DNA from 4 places in the Pseudoalteromonas sp. J2K-J979 genome. Region 2 is predicted to be linked to each of the others. Evidence: predicted binding sites of a transcription regulator. Region 2 holds the regulator's gene; each other region holds the start of a gene.

Region 1 (4,732 bases), on a different replicon from region 2:
GCTGGTAGTGCCGGAAAAGTAGTTGAACACTTCGGTGAGCTAGCAGCAGTTTACGTTGCTTGCAGCAGCGGCGCTATTGTATTGCTGCTTTCAGGTATGTGCTACCTACTACTCAAACGGCGACAATAAAGCTAATCTCGGCGCACCAATAAAAGATTAAGCCGTTGTTGACTCTTCAACACCGGCTTAAATATGGAGCAATGGGGTCACCCATTAGAAAGTTCCGGTCAAGCAGGCAGCTGAAACCAATGGAAACCAACGGGGTCTGGAAACCAACGGGGTCGGAAACCAACGGGGTCAAATCTTGACTTCATACATTATAATTTATTACTAACCGCTTTTCGCTCACACCTGCCTGTCAGATGACAGTCTAAACCTATTCATCTAAACTGTAAATCAGATATGAGCTACTACAATTTAGTGCCACATAACATGCTAAAATCAATTCACAATTTTAGACTCCCTTGCACTGCTATTGCGCTAATATGTAATATCACTGCCACATTATCGCTATCGTCCGCATAAAACCCATACGCTCACTCAGGCTGAGTAACCGTTTGAATTCAAGCAGAAACTTAAAAACGCTAGTCTAGGGTGACTTTTAGCTGAAACTCACTGGCAATTTGAAGGTTTGTTAATAAAGCATCACTTTGCACTTCTTTACCATACAAAACGTGTTCAAGTGCATCGACACCTTCGGCATTATGTCCTTTGAGTAAGGATTCTTTTTGCTCTTCTAAGTCTTGTTTTTCTTGTGAAATGCGGGTCAGCAAAGTATTTTTTTCCGCTGAGCTGAGCGTTGCAGAATGTTCAACATCTTGCTTGGCAAGACTCAGCATATCTATTTTCTCTTCGAGTTCTTTGACCTTTTCATAATCAATCCCTAAACGCGCAAATATAATTGAACGTTTCATTTCTTGAGCCGTCATCTTTATATCTATGGGTTCGCTGACTATTGCATCTAGTGTTTTAGCCATCGTCTGAAATTCTGAGCCCTGAGCGGCCTCTTGGAGCTGAGATGGTTCAACTGTGGTTTTAATGACCTGATACGACTGTTTTGCTTGAGCTGAAATATCAGTGGGCGCGTCTACTTGTTTCGAAAAAACCGTCGCTTGTCTCAGGGCAGCATTAAAAGGCGTTAATGCTCCTTGATGATTGACTTCTGGTAATTTTTTAGCTGATTTTTGTGGCTCTAAAGCAGAGTTTTCACCGCTCATAATTAAATTAAACATACACATCCCTTTACACGTTTTAAATGAGTCAAAAGTTCTGCATATAACAAGCCAATTTTTTAGTGCTAGGCTCACTGTGGGTTATTAAATTAACCTCCGTTCTGAGCCTGTTAGAGAATAAAATGACATTAATCGAAGGGCGTAGCTTCAATGCGGCCTCATTAATGATTAATGGAACCGCCTAAATACCGAACGAAACCCTTGTCTTAATTATCTAATTTAACCGGCCCATTAATATTATCGATACTAACCCCGCCGCTGCCTGATTCGATAATTGTTAAACCTTTGGTATCATTAACACGAATATTGCCAGAACCATCTTTTATGGTCACAGCCGCATCAATATGGTTAACATTGATATTGCCTGATTGATCGTTAATCACCACAGCTTTTGCAACATGCTCAACATCAATATTTCCAGAACCATCTTCGATGCTTACTTTACCCTGAACCCGCGATATACTGAGATCTCCCGAACCATCATCAATCACAGCCGATCCAGACACATCGCGTAACGATATATTTCCCGAGCCATCATTAATGACCGAATCCCCTTTAATGTGTGTCAAGCGGATATCGCCTGATTCGTCATCAATGCTCAGTGCTCCCGCAACATGGTTAAGTTCGATGTTACCAGACCCATCCTCAATCAAAATATCGCCTTGAATATTGTCGGCCTGAATTTCTCCCGATCGATCTTCAATCTTTAGACTTAAGCCGCCATTGATATCAATGTTGCCCGACTCATCTTTGACGACAATCTCATTGCTCATATTATTAATCACAATGTTTCCCGAACCATCTTCAATCATCAGCAATAAACGCGCTGGTATCCGTAATTTAACGTCAATATGCGGAGAGTCACCGTTATAAAACTGCATACCTATTGACGCATCATTTTTTGCAACTAACACCGCTTTATCATTGTTCGCATTCAAAGTTAACGTAAATGGATCCTCTTTATTGACCGTAACTATGGTGGCATCCAGCAAAATAGTGTCACGTTCTTCGCCAACGATTGTCAGCTCACCCGCCCCAGCTTCAATGACAAGTTGATTAATTGACTGCGCAGCTAAACTTAATTGCTGCTCACGTTCAACACTGGCATTACTCGGTGAGATATGTACAACACAGCCGCCAAACAAAAAAAGGCTACTGGCTAAGACGGTTTTACTGAATGATGAGAATGGTTGCATGTTTCTTGCTCTTATTAGATGGCGATTAACCAATTATCTAGCGATTATTTAAGGATGAACAGGCAAAAATTGTAACGCTAGATGAATGCCATCGCTGTGGCATGTAAAAAGCGCATTCATAAAATAAATGCGCTCACTCTGGAACTCCCTTAATGGCTAAAATACCAAAATAAATTGAGTTCAATCACATCTTGGTTTTCTAGCTGGTTCAAGTAATTATCACCTTTCGATTTAAAGTTATAGGCTGCCACTTCTAATTTGGTTTGTTCGCCTAGTCGCATTGTACCTTCCAAACGTAAGCTCTGACTCTGATCCGATAAATCATGCAATACGCCAAACACAATCTCAGAACTATCTGGATCGTTTAACGCTAAACGCAATCCTGCAAAAAGATCATTTTGCCCCAATACCTCGGAGCGATGTCGGCTGTCATATTGATATTCCAACAAATAACCTAAATCAAAACGACTCCCAAAAAGGCCAATCTGGCTATATTCAAACCCAGTAATATAAGCGTGGTTCTTCGAGCGTTTAATCGCATTTTTGGGATCACTAAGTGTTCTGCGTAGCAAAAACTCCCCTTTTAAAATCCAGGCGCCCATCAGGTATTGGGCCGTCGCCCCCAATTGTTCCATTTGGCCATAATAGGGAGTCATACCATTGTCTGTAGCTAAAAATTGTGTATCTCGGTTGGTCCCTCGAAACCCAGAAATAGTCCAATCGAGCGCTTGCCAACTTTGTGACAAGCGCAGTGCCATATCCAGGTGCTGCTGTTTTGCACTCGACTGATAAATTGCTGGACTATTAACCTCAAATGGCAACGCAAAACGATGATGCTCACCATAAAACTCTCGCTCATTGAAATATGGTAATGCAAACACTTCAACCTGACCATTTTCGACCCATTGGGTAAAATGAATCATGGCTTGACCAAGCTTATCTTCCCCATCAAGACCTTCTAGGTAATCAGTCTGATTAATCACATCCACTAGGTGTGCCGACTCAGTCACTCCCCAAAATACACGGGCGATGCCTACTTGCCATTCATATTGATCAGCAAAATTGAGCCAATATAATTCGCGTAAATCTAAATGATTGCGTTGGCTGTCACGTTGATCAGCACGCCACCACAGCTCACCTACCCACTGGTGGTTATCGCGACTGTGACTATAAAAGCTGTTCACACTCACTGCGCTGTAACTCTCAGTGTGTAACGTATTACTCGCTTCATGGATAAATTGCCGTTGCTGCATCCCCAGTTCATGGTACAGATCATGACCATGGACTGGGATGATTAGCAAACAAGAAATCAGTACTGCAATCCCTAACCTGCACATAAACACAACACCCTTACCTCGCACGTCGTAAGCTGGCTTGATTAAAGTCATGCTCATTTAAATCAATGCCAAAACGCAGTTCTTGTGTGAGTAAACGGGTACTTTTTTGCGTTAAGTGGTTTTTCATGGTCATCGAGTGTGCCCGCCAATACTGTCCCTTGTATTGCTGATAGTTCGACAAGGTCAGTGTTTTTAACAGGCTATTTTTACGGTCATAATATTGCACTTTGAACGGGCGATACTCGGCCTTATCTAGCCATACAATTTGCTTGCTATAACCTGAATATTTATCAGTCGGGATCTGCTCAATCACATACGTTGGCTGCGTTTCAAATACCGCTTCATTGAGAAAACGAAAACGGTACTTCTTCAATTCAAATGAACTCAAGTCTTCGTACGCAAACTCACTGCCCATAAACGGCCCTGATTTGTTTTGTGAAGCAATTCGCTTCACTCGCTTCAGTGCAGGTAAGAACAACCACTGATCATCGGCACCATCAACGTGACTATGGTTTAAAAAAGCGGTCCCTTTAACATCTAAAGGTTGGTCAAAAATAGTCAATCCTTTATCACCATCATTTTGTACTTCTAGGCTTTTAATTCGCAGTTGGCGAGTACTTTCATCCCCTTGTGCGTTTTGCAATATCATTTGCAAGGTTGATTCCGATGAGCCCCAGCCCATATCCCGCGCTTTTCGTTCGGTAGCAATCTTCACGCCTTGCTCTATATCGGTGTTTGCCAACACCCCATTTGAAAAGATGAATCCACTAAGCAGCAGTAACTTTAATACGTTCATGAGACGTCTCCGATTGTGTAGTACGATCAAATAACACTAAAAATGCAGGTAATAAGAAAAAGTCGACCAGTAAAGCAATTGAAATGACTAAGGCAGTCAGCTGCCCCATATCTGAGTTAAGCCTAAAGTCAGACATAGCCAAGATGCCAAACCCGGCCACTAAGACCACGG
Region 2 (4,732 bases):
CATTTTTGAAAAAAACGTTGAAATTACGCATGACAAACGAAAAATTAAGGCTGAGTTTTTAGAAGCTTACCGTAGAGCTGAGTTAGGTGAAAATAAGCAGCTACTTGTCGCTAAAGGTAACCCAGCATCTTACTCTGAAACACTGCTAGATGGTACAGTGATCACGGCCAGCGCAAATGAAATCAGCTATGATGTCGCAACTGAAATCCTGTTAATTTCAGGTAAAGCCACCATCACTCAAAGTGGCCAAAAAATGAGTGCCGAGAAAATCACCTACGATATTAAGCAACAGCTAATCAGTGCGATTAAAGACGAAAACTCCACACAGCGCGTGCGAACCATTTTAACGCCATCTGAAAAGGACAAAAAATGACCACACTCAACGCCAAACAACTTGCCAAAAGTTATAATGGCCGCCAAGTGGTCAAAAACGTAGGACTGAGCGTAAAAGCTGGCAGCATTGTTGGATTACTTGGCCCTAATGGAGCAGGAAAAACCACCACATTTTATATGATCGTTGGTTTGGTCCCTAGTGATAAAGGCTTGATTACCATTGATGAGGAAGATATCACTTTACTTCCCATGCATAGCCGAGCCAGAATGGGCATAGGTTATTTGCCACAAGAGTCCTCTATTTTCAGAAAGTTAACTGTTTATCAAAACATTATGGCTATTCTAGAAACACGCAAAGAACTCAAAAAAGCGCAGCGAGAAGAGCAACTCGATAATCTACTAGAAGAATTTAATATCTGTCATATTCGAGATAGCCAAGGCATGGCTTTATCGGGTGGTGAACGCCGTCGTGTAGAAATTGCTCGTGCGTTAGCCGCAAACCCTAAATTTATCTTGCTTGATGAGCCTTTTGCTGGTGTTGATCCAATATCAGTGATAGATATAAAAAAAATAATTCGCCACTTAAAAAACCGTGGCATTGGTGTGTTGATAACTGACCATAACGTAAGGGAAACTTTAGATGTTTGTGAAACTGCTTACATAGTTTCACATGGCGAACTAATCGCAACAGGCACACCTAAAGAGGTACTTGAAGATCAAAAAGTACGTGATGTTTACCTAGGTGAACAATTCAAGCTATAGTTAATTAACTTCATAACTAAGTGCCATTTATTTTAATAACCAAAAGGATTGTTAGACGTAAATGAGGCAATCATTACAACTTCGTCTTGGGCAACAACTTACAATGACCCCACAGTTACAGCAGGCAATTCGCTTGCTGCAACTGAGTACTTTAGATTTACAACAAGAAATTCAAGAGGCACTTGATAGCAACCCGCTGCTTGAAGTTGAAGAAGCAGAATATGGCAATGATAATAACAACGATGCCAACGACTCCCAAAAAGAATCCACTGACGATCACGAGCATACCGCTGAAGTTGAAATAGAGTCATCAGATGCACTCAATAAAGATTCCCTCACTGACGAACTTCCTATGGATGTTGGCTGGGATGAATATGTCAGCGCAGGACCATCGACTTCGTCCTCAGGCCCAGCACCCGATAATGACACCCTTTATCAGGGTAGCACCTCTGAGTCATTACAAGATTATCTAATGTGGCAGCTGCGATTGACACCATTTAGCCCCACAGATGAAGCCATCGCCACGGCTATTGTCGAAGCCATCAATGAACAAGGTTACTTAACCTTATCAACCGAAGACATTTGTGACAGTATTGGCGAAGGCAGTGATGGTTTAGCGGTTGAGCTAGATGAAGTCGAGGCAGTATTAAAGCGTATTCAAGTCTTTGATCCTATCGGCATCGCTGCGCGGGACTTTCCTGAATGCCTACTGATCCAACTTAATCAATTTGATAAAAATACACCTTGGTTGGCACAAACAAAAGACATTGTAAAAGAACATATTGAACTTTTAGCTTCTCGTGACTATCGAACCTTAATGAAGAAAACCAAACTTAAGGAAAACGAGCTAAAAGAAGTCATGGCACTCATCCATAGCCTGAATCCTAAACCCGCTGACAGCATCAATACAGAACAGCCTGAGTATGTTATACCTGATGTATCAGTAAAAAAAATAAAAGGCCGCTGGGTAGTTGAGCTGAATTCGGAAAGCATGCCTAAGATTAGAGTTAATGATCAGTATGCCGCTATGAGCCGCTCAGTAAAATCCAGCGAAGATAGTCAATTTATTCGCTCACATTTACAAGAAGCAAAATGGTTTATTAAGAGTTTAGAAAGCCGAAATGACACGCTTTTAAAAGTATCTAATTGCATCGTTCAGCAACAACAAGCCTTTTTTGAGCATGGGGATGAAGCAATGAAACCTATGGTACTCAATGATGTTGCTGAAATGGTCGAGATGCATGAGTCAACCATCTCACGTGTGACGACTCAGAAATTTATGCATACCCCACGGGGCATATATGAATTGAAATTTTTCTTTTCAAGCCATGTCAGTACAGAAAATGGCGGTGAATGCTCATCAACAGCTATTCGAGCATTAATTAAAAAGCTAATCGCTGCAGAAAATCAGGCTAAACCTTTGAGTGATAGTAAAATTGCAGATATATTGGCAGAGCAAGGAATACAAGTGGCGAGACGCACGATAGCAAAATATCGTGAATCTCTCTCTATCCCCCCGTCAAATCAGAGAAAACGTTTGATCTGAGACGTAAAATAGAAGGAAAATGCTTATGCAACTTAATTTAACTGGTCGTCACGTAGAAATCACCGAGCCATTAAGAGACTATGTCACTAACAAATTTGCTAAGCTCGAAAGGCACTTTGATCATATCAATAACGTGCACGTTATTTTGGATATCGAAAAGCTAGTCCAAAAAGCAGAGGCCACACTCCATGTCACCGGTGGTGAATTATTTGCAACATCAGAGCATCAAGATATGTATGCGGCAATCGATGGCTTGATTGATAAACTAGATCGCCAAGTAATTAAACACAAAGAGAAACTTTCACGCCATTAATCATGAAACTAAATTCTTTTATTTCAAAGGACTGCACCAAAGCTGCAGTCCTTTTTCATAGCAAAAAGCGAATTTTAGAGCACATCAGTACTCTTGCTCACCAGCAACGACCTGACCTTTCTGAACAAGAGATTCTTGGCGCACTTCTAAATCGTGAAAAACTTGGAAGCACAGGAATAGGGCGTGGTATCGCAATACCCCATGGTCGACTCGCAGGATTAGATAAAAGCCTCGCTATTTTAATCGTCAATCAAGAAGCTATCGAGTTTGATGCGATTGATAATAAACCTGTCGATATTTTTGTAGCACTGCTCGTACCTGAAGATGAATGTCAAGCTCACCTACAGACGCTTGCAGCAATTGCTGATAAACTAAAGGACAAGCTATTTTGCAAACAATTACGTAATGCGACGTGCGATGAAGAGCTCTACGCCATTATCGATGCTGCGTAATCATCAAGGAGATGTACCGTGCAACTTATTATTATTAGTGGCCGCTCAGGATCGGGAAAATCCGTAGCATTAAGAGTTTTAGAAGATCTTGGCTACTATGCTGTCGATAATATTCCCGTCAATTTACTGCCCTCTTTAGTACGCAGCGTGTCAGATAGTTACGATAAAATAGCCGTAAGCATTGATGTACGTAACCTGCCCAAAGAGCAACAAGAGTTCAATGAAATTCTCGAATATTTACCTGAGTTTGCCAAACCATCATTATTTTATCTAGATAGTGACGATCAGACATTAATCCGACGTTTTTCAGAAACAAGACGCCTGCATCCACTTTCAATCAATGCTCAACCACTTGATTCAGCCATCAAACAAGAGAAAATGCTACTTGATGTTGTCGCCAGCCGTGCCGACATCATTATTGACACCTCTGATTTAAGCGTACATCAACTCGCTGAGTCCATTCGCGAGCGTGTTTTAGGCAAAAAAGACAATCAACTTATTATCACGTTTGAGTCATTTGGCTTTAAACATGGCATTCCTAAAAATGCAGATTATGTGTTTGATGCACGGTTTTTGCCAAACCCACACTGGGAGCCAGAGTTAAAGCCATTAAATGGTTTAGATCAACCCGTTAAAGACTATTTGGCCAGCCACAGCATAGTGCAAAAATTCACATGGCAAATCCAAACCTTTTTACAAACTTGGTTGCCTCATCTAGAGCGTAATAATCGCAGCTATCTGACCATTGCAATTGGTTGCACAGGTGGCCAACATCGTTCAGTCTATCTAGCTCAAACTCTAGCCGACAGCTTTTGTCGCAGCCATAAGAATGTAAAAGTCCATCACCGTGAGCAAGAGAAATAAGATGCGCTGCGAAGATACATTTTTGATTCAAAATAAGTTAGGTTTACATGCCAGAGCAGCCACAGCATTAGCTCAACTGGCACTGAGCTTTGACGCTAATATCACCTTACAGCAAGATACTAAAACCGCCGAAGCGGACAGCGTACTTGCATTAATGTTGCTCGAAAGCAGCCAAGGAAAAGAAGTTAAAGTCACTTGTGATGGACCTGATGCTGAGCTAGCTTTAATTGCTATCGGCGCATTAATTGCTGATAAATTTAACGAGCAAGACTAACTGAAAATTGAAAACTAATACGCTATACTTATCCAAAATCAATCACTTGCTTTAACCTATTAATCGATAAACAACACAGCATCAATCTGTTTGACTACCACCAACACTATTACAATAAAGAGCAGCCATGCCAGAAGCTATTGAACAAGACAACACCCAGCTAAGATTGCACGAAATAACCCGAGCAC
Region 3 (4,732 bases), 160 kb from region 2:
GATTGAAGGCATTCTCTTTTGCTTCAAGTGCGATATTTTGCCAATTTAAAATACTTTTAACCGAACTGCCTTTGACATACATACTGCCTTTAAACTCTTTGCCCGCTTTTGAGATATCACCATCAAAATTAGCACTTAATAAAGATGAATCCATTTCACTTTTTATCGAAAAATCAGCTCCTTTAATGACTTTCGCTGGTGTACTCAATTGAGTATCAAGCTCGAAAGCTTCATTCATGTAAGTGACTTGACCTTTAATTTTAAGATCTTCAAACAGAGAAGGTAATACGATACTGATATTGACAGCTGTTAATTGAGTTTGTGTGCCGGCTTGATGATCAACATAACTGACTTCACCTTCATATATCGCTACTTCACCGAGCATAATATCAAACCCCTCAGGTAAAGCAGATGCTGATTGTCCAGCCTTGGTTTCACTTGGAGTAGGGCTTGAAGTGGGTTGAACAAGTTGCCAATTGACCTGCCCATCTGCCATTTTTTCTAACAATATCCGCGGTTGTTGAATGACAAACTTTTCTAACTCAACCTCACCAGACAACACTGATAAGTAAGGAATGTGGATTGCCAACTGCTTCATCGTTACCATATCTGGTTTACTACTTGATTTTAGATTGGCTAGGCGAACATCATTGAGTTCTAATTTTAAGGAAGGAAAAACAGACAAGGACTTATCACCTTTAATCACAAGTGTTCGACCTGTTGTTTGCTCCACTGACGTTGATACTTTTTCGAAAATATAATCAACAGGAAGTAAAAAAGGGATCGCGGCAATTAATATCACTAGCGCAACCACGACTCCCGCAAAAATTTTTAATAACGTTTTCATTTCATTCCCTTTTTACGATTTAACACACAGCGTACCAATATTTGTTTCTCAATAAAAGCTGCGCATTAGCCTATTAATTTTATTGATTATTTATATAAATAACCATCCAATAGTGTAACAAATATTCAGGATTCAAATTTGAAATAAATTTGACTATTTTATGTGTCAAGATTGAATCAAAAATAGAACTAGGTATTATGCACGACCCGCTTTCTGTGGGCTTCCTATTAATCTTAGTCGAGTTGAATTTACTTAATGAAAAAACTGCTTATCTCCCCATCACAAATGAATCTATCTGACGCTGATAACCTTTTGTACCAAAACATCCTAAAACTCGTACCAGAGATCAGCTTAAATTTGATGGCAGTCAAAGTAGAGAATCACCCTAAGGATTTTGCAGGTTGGTGTGAAGAGTTACTCGATGTGTGTCAAAACAGAATTAATTTTGCCCTCTTAGAAGATAAGCAACTCCCTATCGTTAAAAAAATGGCGCAGCAATTACAACAAACGCTGACTTTACAGCAACTAAAAATGCTACGCATTGCCCCTTGGCCAGTGCTAGCTACGTTCATTAACAACAAAGCGGAGCAATTAGGATTAAACGAGCAGCTTGCATTAATAAGCTACCTTAGCTCAATCAAAGAGCAACCACTCGAAAAAATGATTGAAGAAGATAAGCTCGCTTACGCAGGTAAGCACACCGCCAATCACGATCCATCTGTATATCAATTTGATGTCGAATGGTTCTGCTCAACCAAAGCTGCCAAAGCTTTTCATTTAGCTCTAACTGAATGCCCTCATAAACTTGATAGCGCGCTTAGTCACATTCCGCTCGAGGGGGATATCAGTTATGAGCAATACGCAGCATTTATCAGTGAATATTTAGCTGCGTTTGTTGGGTTAGATGATGATAAAGCAACGCTTGCACCAGCAACACGCTTACTCGCGATGCGTCGCCCGGATTTTTTCATTACACTCAGCCAGGCGAAACTTGAATTATTAAGCCAAGCAGTCGGTGTGGTTAAACTCAATAATCGCGATTTTCAACGCTATTGGGATGACGTGTTAATGAGCATACACACTATGCCTTGGTTCCAAAGCAGTTTACCTGATGACGAACAAGAACAGACGTTGTGGCACATTCGAGCCTTACTACCAAGCTTATTTTTCTACAGCGACCAACAGCAGGCTGAAAGCTCAAATTATTTAAAGTTACTTAATAAACCAAAGAGAGTTTCATCAGCAGGGAATTTAAATAAAGGACAAAAGCGCGGTAAAGACTCTGCTGAAGTATTAGTTGACCGCGCCTTAAGTCCAGATGACATTCCTGAACACATCAAAAACATGCGCGACTCCATTGTCTCGGAAGTCGTCAAAGGCCGAAGTGTTAACGAAACTATCGCTTTGATGCGTACGATCTTCGGCTAACTAAATAAATGACAGCAAATTGCATAATAAATGTGCAAGCAATTTAAAAAACGCACCTTGATGGTGCGTTTTTTATTACTAATAACTTTACAAACAAACATAATCATTTGATTTATATATATTAAATAGTATCAGGAAAACAAAAAAACCGTTGGCTCACCTTTTGCTACCCCAAAGATAAATAAATTTTGCGCTACTTAATAATTAAAGGAAAAACTATGCAAATTAAACATCTCACAACAGCCATTGCATTATCTTGCCTCTCTCTTACTTCTACAGCTAGCTACGCTGAAGTCACAGCTAACCTTTCAGCTCAATCAAACTACTTTTGGCGTGGTATCACCCAAACAGCGGATCAAGCCGCTGTATCTGGAGGGATAGATTACAGTAATGAAAGCGGTTTTTATGCCGGTAGCTGGGTTTCAAATATCGATTTTGGCCCAGATGCTAGTGCAAGCTATGAAATGGATTTTTATGCTGGCTTTAGTCAATCTATCGGGGAGTTAAGTTACGACGTCGGCTATGTTTACTACGCTTACCCCGATGCAGCAGGCTCGATTGATTTTGGCGAACTTTACGGCGCGATCGGTTGGCAATGGCTAGAAGGCAAAGTGAGTTACCTGACTCACGCACAAAATGATGCGAGCTCAGAAGAGGACATGCTCTACCTCGAACTCAATGCCACGTTTGAAATACTCAATGGCACAGAGCTCGCTTTTCATCTAGGTCAATCAAGTGGTGATACTGTCGAAGAATGGTATGGAGAAGACAGTTATATGGATTATGGTGTCAGTATTTCAAAAGACGGTTTTAGTTTAGGCATCTTGCAAACAGACTTAGTCGACGACGATACCAAAGTTTTTGTCGGCTACAGCATCGATTTCACCCTTTAGGCTATAATGCGCGCTCACTCTGTTAGCGCGCTTCCTCACTAAAAACAGCTAGTGAACAGCCAAACACACTTTATGCTAAGAAAAAGTAAAGCGTCTAAGGCACACTGTGCCCGGTAGAAGCCTGCCAAATTCGATACCATTGCTCGCGTGACAATTTCAACCTCAACCCTGTAATTGCAGATGAAACTCGGTCTATATTTCCGGTGCCAAGCACCACTGATGGTCGACTTGGATGAGTTAACAACCATGTATATACAACCTGATCGAGCCCCGTGGCGCCAATTTCAGTGGCCACTTGTGTTAACGTTGCCCGCAAGCGAATTGCTTTTTCTGATTGTTCAGAGAACAAACGCCCACCCGCTAAAGGAGACCAACACATAGGCTTTATACCTATACGTTGACACTGATCGAGCGTGCCATCATCCAAAGCACTCATCTGGTAGGGTGAAAATTCAACTTGATTAGCAAATAGCGTAAAGTCCAACCGCGATTGCAGTAATTCGACCTGTGAAGAGGTGAAGTTTGAAACGCCGAATTGCAGCACAGCACCACTTTTTTTCAATTGATAGAAGGCTTCGGCTACTTCATCTGCCTGCATCAAATAATCAGGGCGATGAATCAATAGCACATCTAAACGGTCAGTATTAAAATGACGCAATGACCGCTGTGCTGATTGGATAATATGCGCAGCTGAAGAATCATAATGGTTTACAAATCCTTGCCTTGCTTGCTCGGCTGAAGCTGGTCGAATACCGCATTTAGTGATAATTTTAATCTGTTCACGCACGCTCGGTGCAAGTTTCAATGCCTCTCCGAACAACGCCTCACACTGATGGCCACCATAGATATCAGCATGATCTGTCCAGGTAACTCCTTGTTCAATACTTTGTTGTAAAAACGATAAACACTGCTCTGGGGTAAATTGCCATGCTAATAAACGCCAGAAACCCAAGACTAAATCATCGACTGTCTTCACTGACTTTAATTCGCTCATAATGTCACCTCAACGCAACTAGAAACAAATTTAGCAGCTTCTATCGCGGCTTCAACAGTCTGCGCTCGCGCTAAGCCAACTCCCATTCTGCGCGTGCCCTTAACCTCTGGTTTAGCAAATAAACGTAAATCGGTATTGGGTAAACTCAGTGCTTTATTTAAATTACCAAAACGAACGGCCGAAGACTCACCACTGACTAAAATCACACTGGAAGCCGAAGGCCCATGAAAATGAATGTTAGGGATAGGGAGCCCCAAAATGGCACGCGCATGCAAGGCAAATTCACTGAAGTCTTGTGAAATCAAGGTCACCATTCCAGTATCGTGAGGACGCGGTGATACTTCACTAAAATAGACTTCGTCACCTTTAATAAACAACTCCACACCAAACAAACCAAAGCCTCCCAATGCTTGCGTGACTTTAGTAGCTATCGCTTGAGATTTTTGCAGAGCAACATCACTCATCGTTTGTGGTTGCCAGCTTTGTTGGTAATCGCCATTCACTTGGACATGACCAATGGGCTGACAAAAGCTAGTGCCATCACGGTGACGAACGGTTAATAAAGTAATT
Region 4 (4,732 bases), 340 kb from region 2:
TATGAGTGGTGATTATGAAATTCAGGTGCTGACCAGTGGCGTGGATTCGATTACCGTACAAATAACCAATACTGTGACCGGCGAAGTGGTCGTGGTTGAAGTACCGAGGTTTGGCGGATGATGAAACACAGTATTTTATTAGTCTTCGTGCTGATTGTATCGGGTTGCTCAGTGGTTAAAAAAACCTTACCCCCTGATCTTGAAATAGCGCAAGCGCTTGAAAAAACTGATACGTTTAACGAGTTGAAAAACTTACCCGCTCCGGCAGGAAGTGTCGCGGTTTCTGTGTATTCATTTCGCGATCAGACCGGGCAATATAAACCACAAGCTAACGTCAGTTCTTTTTCAACTGCGGTCACTCAAGGAGCAAACTCCATTTTAGTGCAAGCGTTGCATGAGTCTGATTGGTTTACACCAGTTGAACGTGAAGGGCTGCAAAACATTCTGACTGAACGAAAAATAGTGCGTGCGTCACTCAAAGATAAAGAAGAAGAGACCACGCAATTGCCGCCCTTAATGACCGCAAAAGTCATTCTAGAAGGCGGGATTATTAGCTATGACTCGAATGTTAAAACCGGTGGCCTCGGCATGGAGTATTTTGGTATTGGTGCATCAGAGCTATACCGCGAGGATGTTATTTCAATTTATTTACGTGCAGTCGATGTGCGTACAGGGCAAATTTTGCTGTCGGTAGCGACCACGAAAAAAGTGCTCAGCCAAGAGATCCGAGCAGGTTTTTTCCGTTATGTGAGTTACAAGCGTTTAGCAGAAGCTGAAGCGGGGTATAGCGAAAATGAACCCATGCATATTTGTGTGAAACAGGCGATAGAAAAAGCGTTATCGAGTCTTGTTATTAAAGGAATCGATAAAGGTATCTGGACAACAAAAGAACAAAAAAGAATAGCCCTCGAGCAGGCTCGAGCTAAACAAGCAGCTGCATTTAAGCAGCAACAAGCTCAAAAAGCACAGCAACTGGCAACGCTTGCTCAGCAAAGTGTCAGCGAATTAAGTTTTGCGGTGCAATTTAGAACCGGCACAGCTCAAGTGGAATCGCTTTATGTGGATCAGCTTAATAGTATTACTCAGCTGCTCAGTAATGACCTGCGGTTAAGCGTGCAACTGTATGGCTATGCCGATCAACGTGGTCAAAATGACGACAATAGCCAGCTTTCACTCGCTCGCTCGCAAAACATTGCACGTTATTTCGTGCAAAACGGTATAGCAAAGAGCCGTATTGCAATTGCTGGATTAGGTGAGGAAAACGCACAATTTCAACTGGATGATCCAGAAGGGTTATTCTTTGATCGTCGTGTAATTATAAAAGTGAATGACTTCCCAAATAAACAGAGTCTCTAATTAGCCTCAACATTGAAAAAGCTATTTAGAATTAAAAGGACTTATTTAATTTGAGAGCTAAAAAGACTACAAGATGAGCTAATAATACTTTTGATCCAATGTTGCAAACGCTGATAATTACACCGTGAGACAACGTTACTGACTAGTATTGAGATCTGTTATTAAGGCAATATGACTGTTAAGGTTGCGCATAAGAAGATCAAGTTTGATCATAACAGAGTATCGAATTTTGTTTCTAAGCCTTAAAGTTTCTTCGAACTCGATGCTTTAGGCTGATCATTGCCGATTAAGCTAATTCTTCTTAAGATACAAACATTATTTGAATGCGGAAACAAAGATTGGAATCAAAAGCTTATTTAGTAGGATTGTTTATCTGATAGGGCTTCTTTGATTTTACAATATATTTCTTAGCTTTCTAAAACAATGTGGATGAAACGCCCCATATAAGTATAGCTCGTCGTTATTACCGTGTTGATGTTTTAAAACCAATAAAAAAGGCTGTATCGATAATCGACTCAGCCTTTTTAATAAAAAATTACCATCTAACTGAAATATAATAGCTTTCTTTTTTAGAAAAATTTCAATCAGATTTAGATATTTTTGTTCTTACGACGAGAAAAACCAAATCCAGCTAAGCCTAAGCCTAGTAATGCCAAAGACACAGGCTCTGGAACTGTAACTTGACAAGGTTGGCCTGGCTGCGGGACACAAACTTGGTTTCCACCATCAAGGCTTAAAGTCGATTTTGCTAGTGTCACTAACCAACTCGGTTCAATTTTAATTTTAACTTGTAAGCCAGCATTTAATTCATTTGCTAACCAAGTGGTAGAGCTTAACATTGAAGTTAAATCAAATTCTGTAAAACTCCAAGTTTGATTGTTACCTTTTAATTCACCAAGGCTAAACCAATTAGAGCCAGTCCAAATCGAAATTAAATCATTCTCATAAGGGGTATCAACATCAAAAGCTGAAATGTTTAACACCGCTGATGTAAATGTGCCTGATACTGAGTTGTGTTGCCAAGACCAACTTTGAGATGATCCTCTATAATAAGGGCTTTCATTTTTATTTGCATCAGTATCAACGAAAAACTCTGAGTTTGAGTTGTTACTGTGATTTTTTACATCTGTAATTGGAGCAGCTTGAGTTACAGAGACAAAAAGTAAGGTTGCTAATGATAAAAAGTTTTTTATTTTCATGATTTTATAACTTTCCTGTTGAATATTACAAGTGTTGAACCTTCCCTAAGCATAAGTCGAGCCAATATTTTTTAATTGTTAAAAAACAATAGGTTACTTTGTTTTTGTTGTGTCTCCATAATATTTATGTAAAATATTTCGACATGTATGCTTTGCCTTGTTGGTTGTTTTAAGTTGGGGTGTTTCACGTTGTATTCTCCTATCAACTTTAATTATTTTAGAACTAAGGTTTACCTAGTTGTTGTATGGGAGTTTTTTAGTCAAGCCCGTTAAATGGGTCGCTAAAGCAAAAGCGAGAGCTTTCTCTTTTTTGGATCATTTTTTTATTAAGGATTCAGATCGCGGATCAGATTTATATCAACAGGGATCAGATCTTAACTAACTTAGATCGAAGTGCGGTCTTGAAAGATCATAATTATACTAAGTGAGATCGGGATAAGCCGTGTATAAATAGAACCAAAAGGCGCAATCTTTACTTTTTGTGTTCAATAAAACAGCAGTTTTTGCCTTTGAGCGGATGAAATTCCTCTTAATTAGTAAAATATTGATCTCTAAAAATGAGTTGGATCAGGACTTAGTAAGATTTTGATCTCACGCAAAATAGGCTATAGCCTCTTATGAGGCTAATTGTGTCAAGCGCTGTTGTTGTGCATGAGTCATTTTTAGCGCCTTGGCATCAACTAGTAATTGGGATTGCTGGTAGCGCCAAAATTTGCTTAAGTCTAAACTTTGCATAGTGTTAAGTAAGTTCAGTAAATAAACGGGGTGGGTGGGTGCTAAAAAATGCGCTTTCGCAAAAAACTCCAGCGCGCGATAACGCTGTGCTTTGTCTTGCCGCTCGATGGCCCACGTATTGAAACAACTGGCTTTATGCTGCTCGTCTAGACACGCACTATCAAAAAGTTTGTGAACAAAATAGTCAAACGCTAAACTTTGCGCGCTACTATCCATCATGCCGTGTAATTGTATCTTTTGTCTGACTAATTCCAGCGCTATGTCGGTCTGCTTTAATTCAACGGCACAGGCCAAGCAAATTAGCTGCTCTGATGAATGATGCACACGTTTACAAAGCACACTAAGCTGCGCAGTTCGCTTATGCACGTCAATGGGAATGTCATTTTGAATATCTTCGAGTACTTGTAAATAAAAGCGTAAAAAGGGTAAACAACTTTGGTTTATTTCATTGTTATTTAAAGTCATCAGATTTTTAACGAGTGTTTTTATTTGGTAAGTCGTTTTATCTGTTTTTAGGCGTGAATGTTGTGATGAGAGGCATTGCTCAAGCATGATGAGCTGGATCATACTCATTAAAATTAAGCCTAGATAATGCTCATTCTCAAGGGTCGTTTTTAGTTTTTTTTCTAAATACTCAAGTGCATTTTCAATCCCTTGAGTTTCATAAATACACACCGCTTTGAGCTCTGCTTCATGAGCACTTAAATTAAATTCTGGTAATTGATTCAATACTACAAGGCTTTGATAAAATTCGTTATATTGAAAAAAATGCTTCACTGAAAATAAGGTTTGTTTTTTTGTGAGTACATTCAATGACTGCATTTTTAGTAGCGTGAGTTTGAGTTTTTTCTCATCGCCGATCAAGCTGTAAATAGCTAATTGCGCACTGGCTTGCTGACTGGCTTGTGTGATGGATTTCACACAAGCCAGTGCTTCATTAATATGGTTAAGCTTAAGATAATAAGCGGCTTTTATTAATTGTAATTCATTGTTTTGATTAGGGCTTAAGCCGATAAAAGTCACGTGAGATAAAATAGCCAGTTGTTGTTCTGCATTGGCGTGTCGCAACTGATTAAACATGATTTTAAGCCGCTGACATGACTCGTTATATTGTGCCAACAGCGCTTTTAACTTTGGCTGACTAACGGGTTTTTCTAGTACATCAGTATTGGTGTAACGAAAGGCTTGATCGCAAAGCGCTCGTTCGCATTGATCAGATAAAAATAACACTCTGCAATGATCCGGGATCGCTTTGAGTGAGATCAAGTAACGGATGAAATCATTTCCATTGCTATAGTGCTCGGTATCAAAATCCATCAGCAAGACATCGATCGATCCTGTTTTCAGTTGGTTTATCACTTCTTTAACTGTTTTTGCTGTTGACACTTTGTTGCAGCCGAGTTTTTTGAGTAGCGATACTAAATGGGTGCGCACGTTTAATT

What was found. The regulator sigma-54, encoded in region 2, starts transcription at its own class of promoters, with help from an activator protein. The targets are predictions, from matches to a motif close to GTTGGCACGNNNNTNGNNT.
Region 1: a site for sigma-54 is predicted at 2,514-2,532, ahead of AC3KVK_RS19165 (DUF4097 family beta strand repeat-containing protein). Genes of this name have one in related genera too.
Region 3: a site for sigma-54 is predicted at 2,426-2,444, ahead of AC3KVK_RS01205 (TorF family putative porin). Genes of this name have one in related genera too.
Region 4: a site for sigma-54 is predicted at 2,603-2,621, ahead of AC3KVK_RS03635 (PEP-CTERM sorting domain-containing protein). Genes of this name have one in related genera too.

What each region holds. Positions count from the first base shown of each region.
Region 1 is NZ_CM200282.1:599,090-603,821, forward strand. Features, by position in the region: gene AC3KVK_RS19155 (MFS transporter) at 1-129, shown strand, start outside; gene AC3KVK_RS19160 (hypothetical protein) at 585-1,232, opposite strand; gene AC3KVK_RS19165 (DUF4097 family beta strand repeat-containing protein) at 1,439-2,428, opposite strand; gene AC3KVK_RS19170 (hypothetical protein) at 2,578-3,822, opposite strand; gene AC3KVK_RS19175 (outer membrane lipoprotein-sorting protein) at 3,779-4,561, opposite strand; gene AC3KVK_RS19180 (efflux RND transporter permease subunit) at 4,533-4,732, opposite strand, start outside.
Region 2 is NZ_CM200281.1:416,846-421,577, reverse strand. Features, by position in the region: gene lptA (lipopolysaccharide transport periplasmic protein LptA) at 1-373, shown strand, start outside; gene lptB (LPS export ABC transporter ATP-binding protein) at 370-1,095, shown strand; gene AC3KVK_RS01980 (RNA polymerase factor sigma-54) at 1,157-2,641, shown strand; gene hpf (ribosome hibernation promoting factor) at 2,667-2,954, shown strand; gene ptsN (PTS IIA-like nitrogen regulatory protein PtsN) at 2,957-3,406, shown strand; gene rapZ (RNase adapter RapZ) at 3,425-4,270, shown strand; gene AC3KVK_RS01960 (HPr family phosphocarrier protein) at 4,272-4,544, shown strand; gene mgtE (magnesium transporter) at 4,672-4,732, shown strand, end outside.
Region 3 is NZ_CM200281.1:255,024-259,755, reverse strand. Features, by position in the region: gene AC3KVK_RS01215 (AsmA family protein) at 1-847, opposite strand, end outside; gene AC3KVK_RS01210 (hypothetical protein) at 1,103-2,275, shown strand; gene AC3KVK_RS01205 (TorF family putative porin) at 2,494-3,168, shown strand; gene AC3KVK_RS01200 (aldo/keto reductase) at 3,263-4,162, opposite strand; gene purT (formate-dependent phosphoribosylglycinamide formyltransferase) at 4,159-4,732, opposite strand, start outside.
Region 4 is NZ_CM200281.1:753,735-758,466, forward strand. Features, by position in the region: gene AC3KVK_RS03620 (curli assembly protein CsgF) at 1-121, shown strand, start outside; partial or broken gene AC3KVK_RS03625 (CsgG/HfaB family protein) at 121-888, shown strand; gene AC3KVK_RS03630 (OmpA family protein) at 1,018-1,356, shown strand; gene AC3KVK_RS03635 (PEP-CTERM sorting domain-containing protein) at 1,947-2,555, opposite strand; gene AC3KVK_RS03640 (response regulator) at 3,171-4,732, opposite strand, start outside.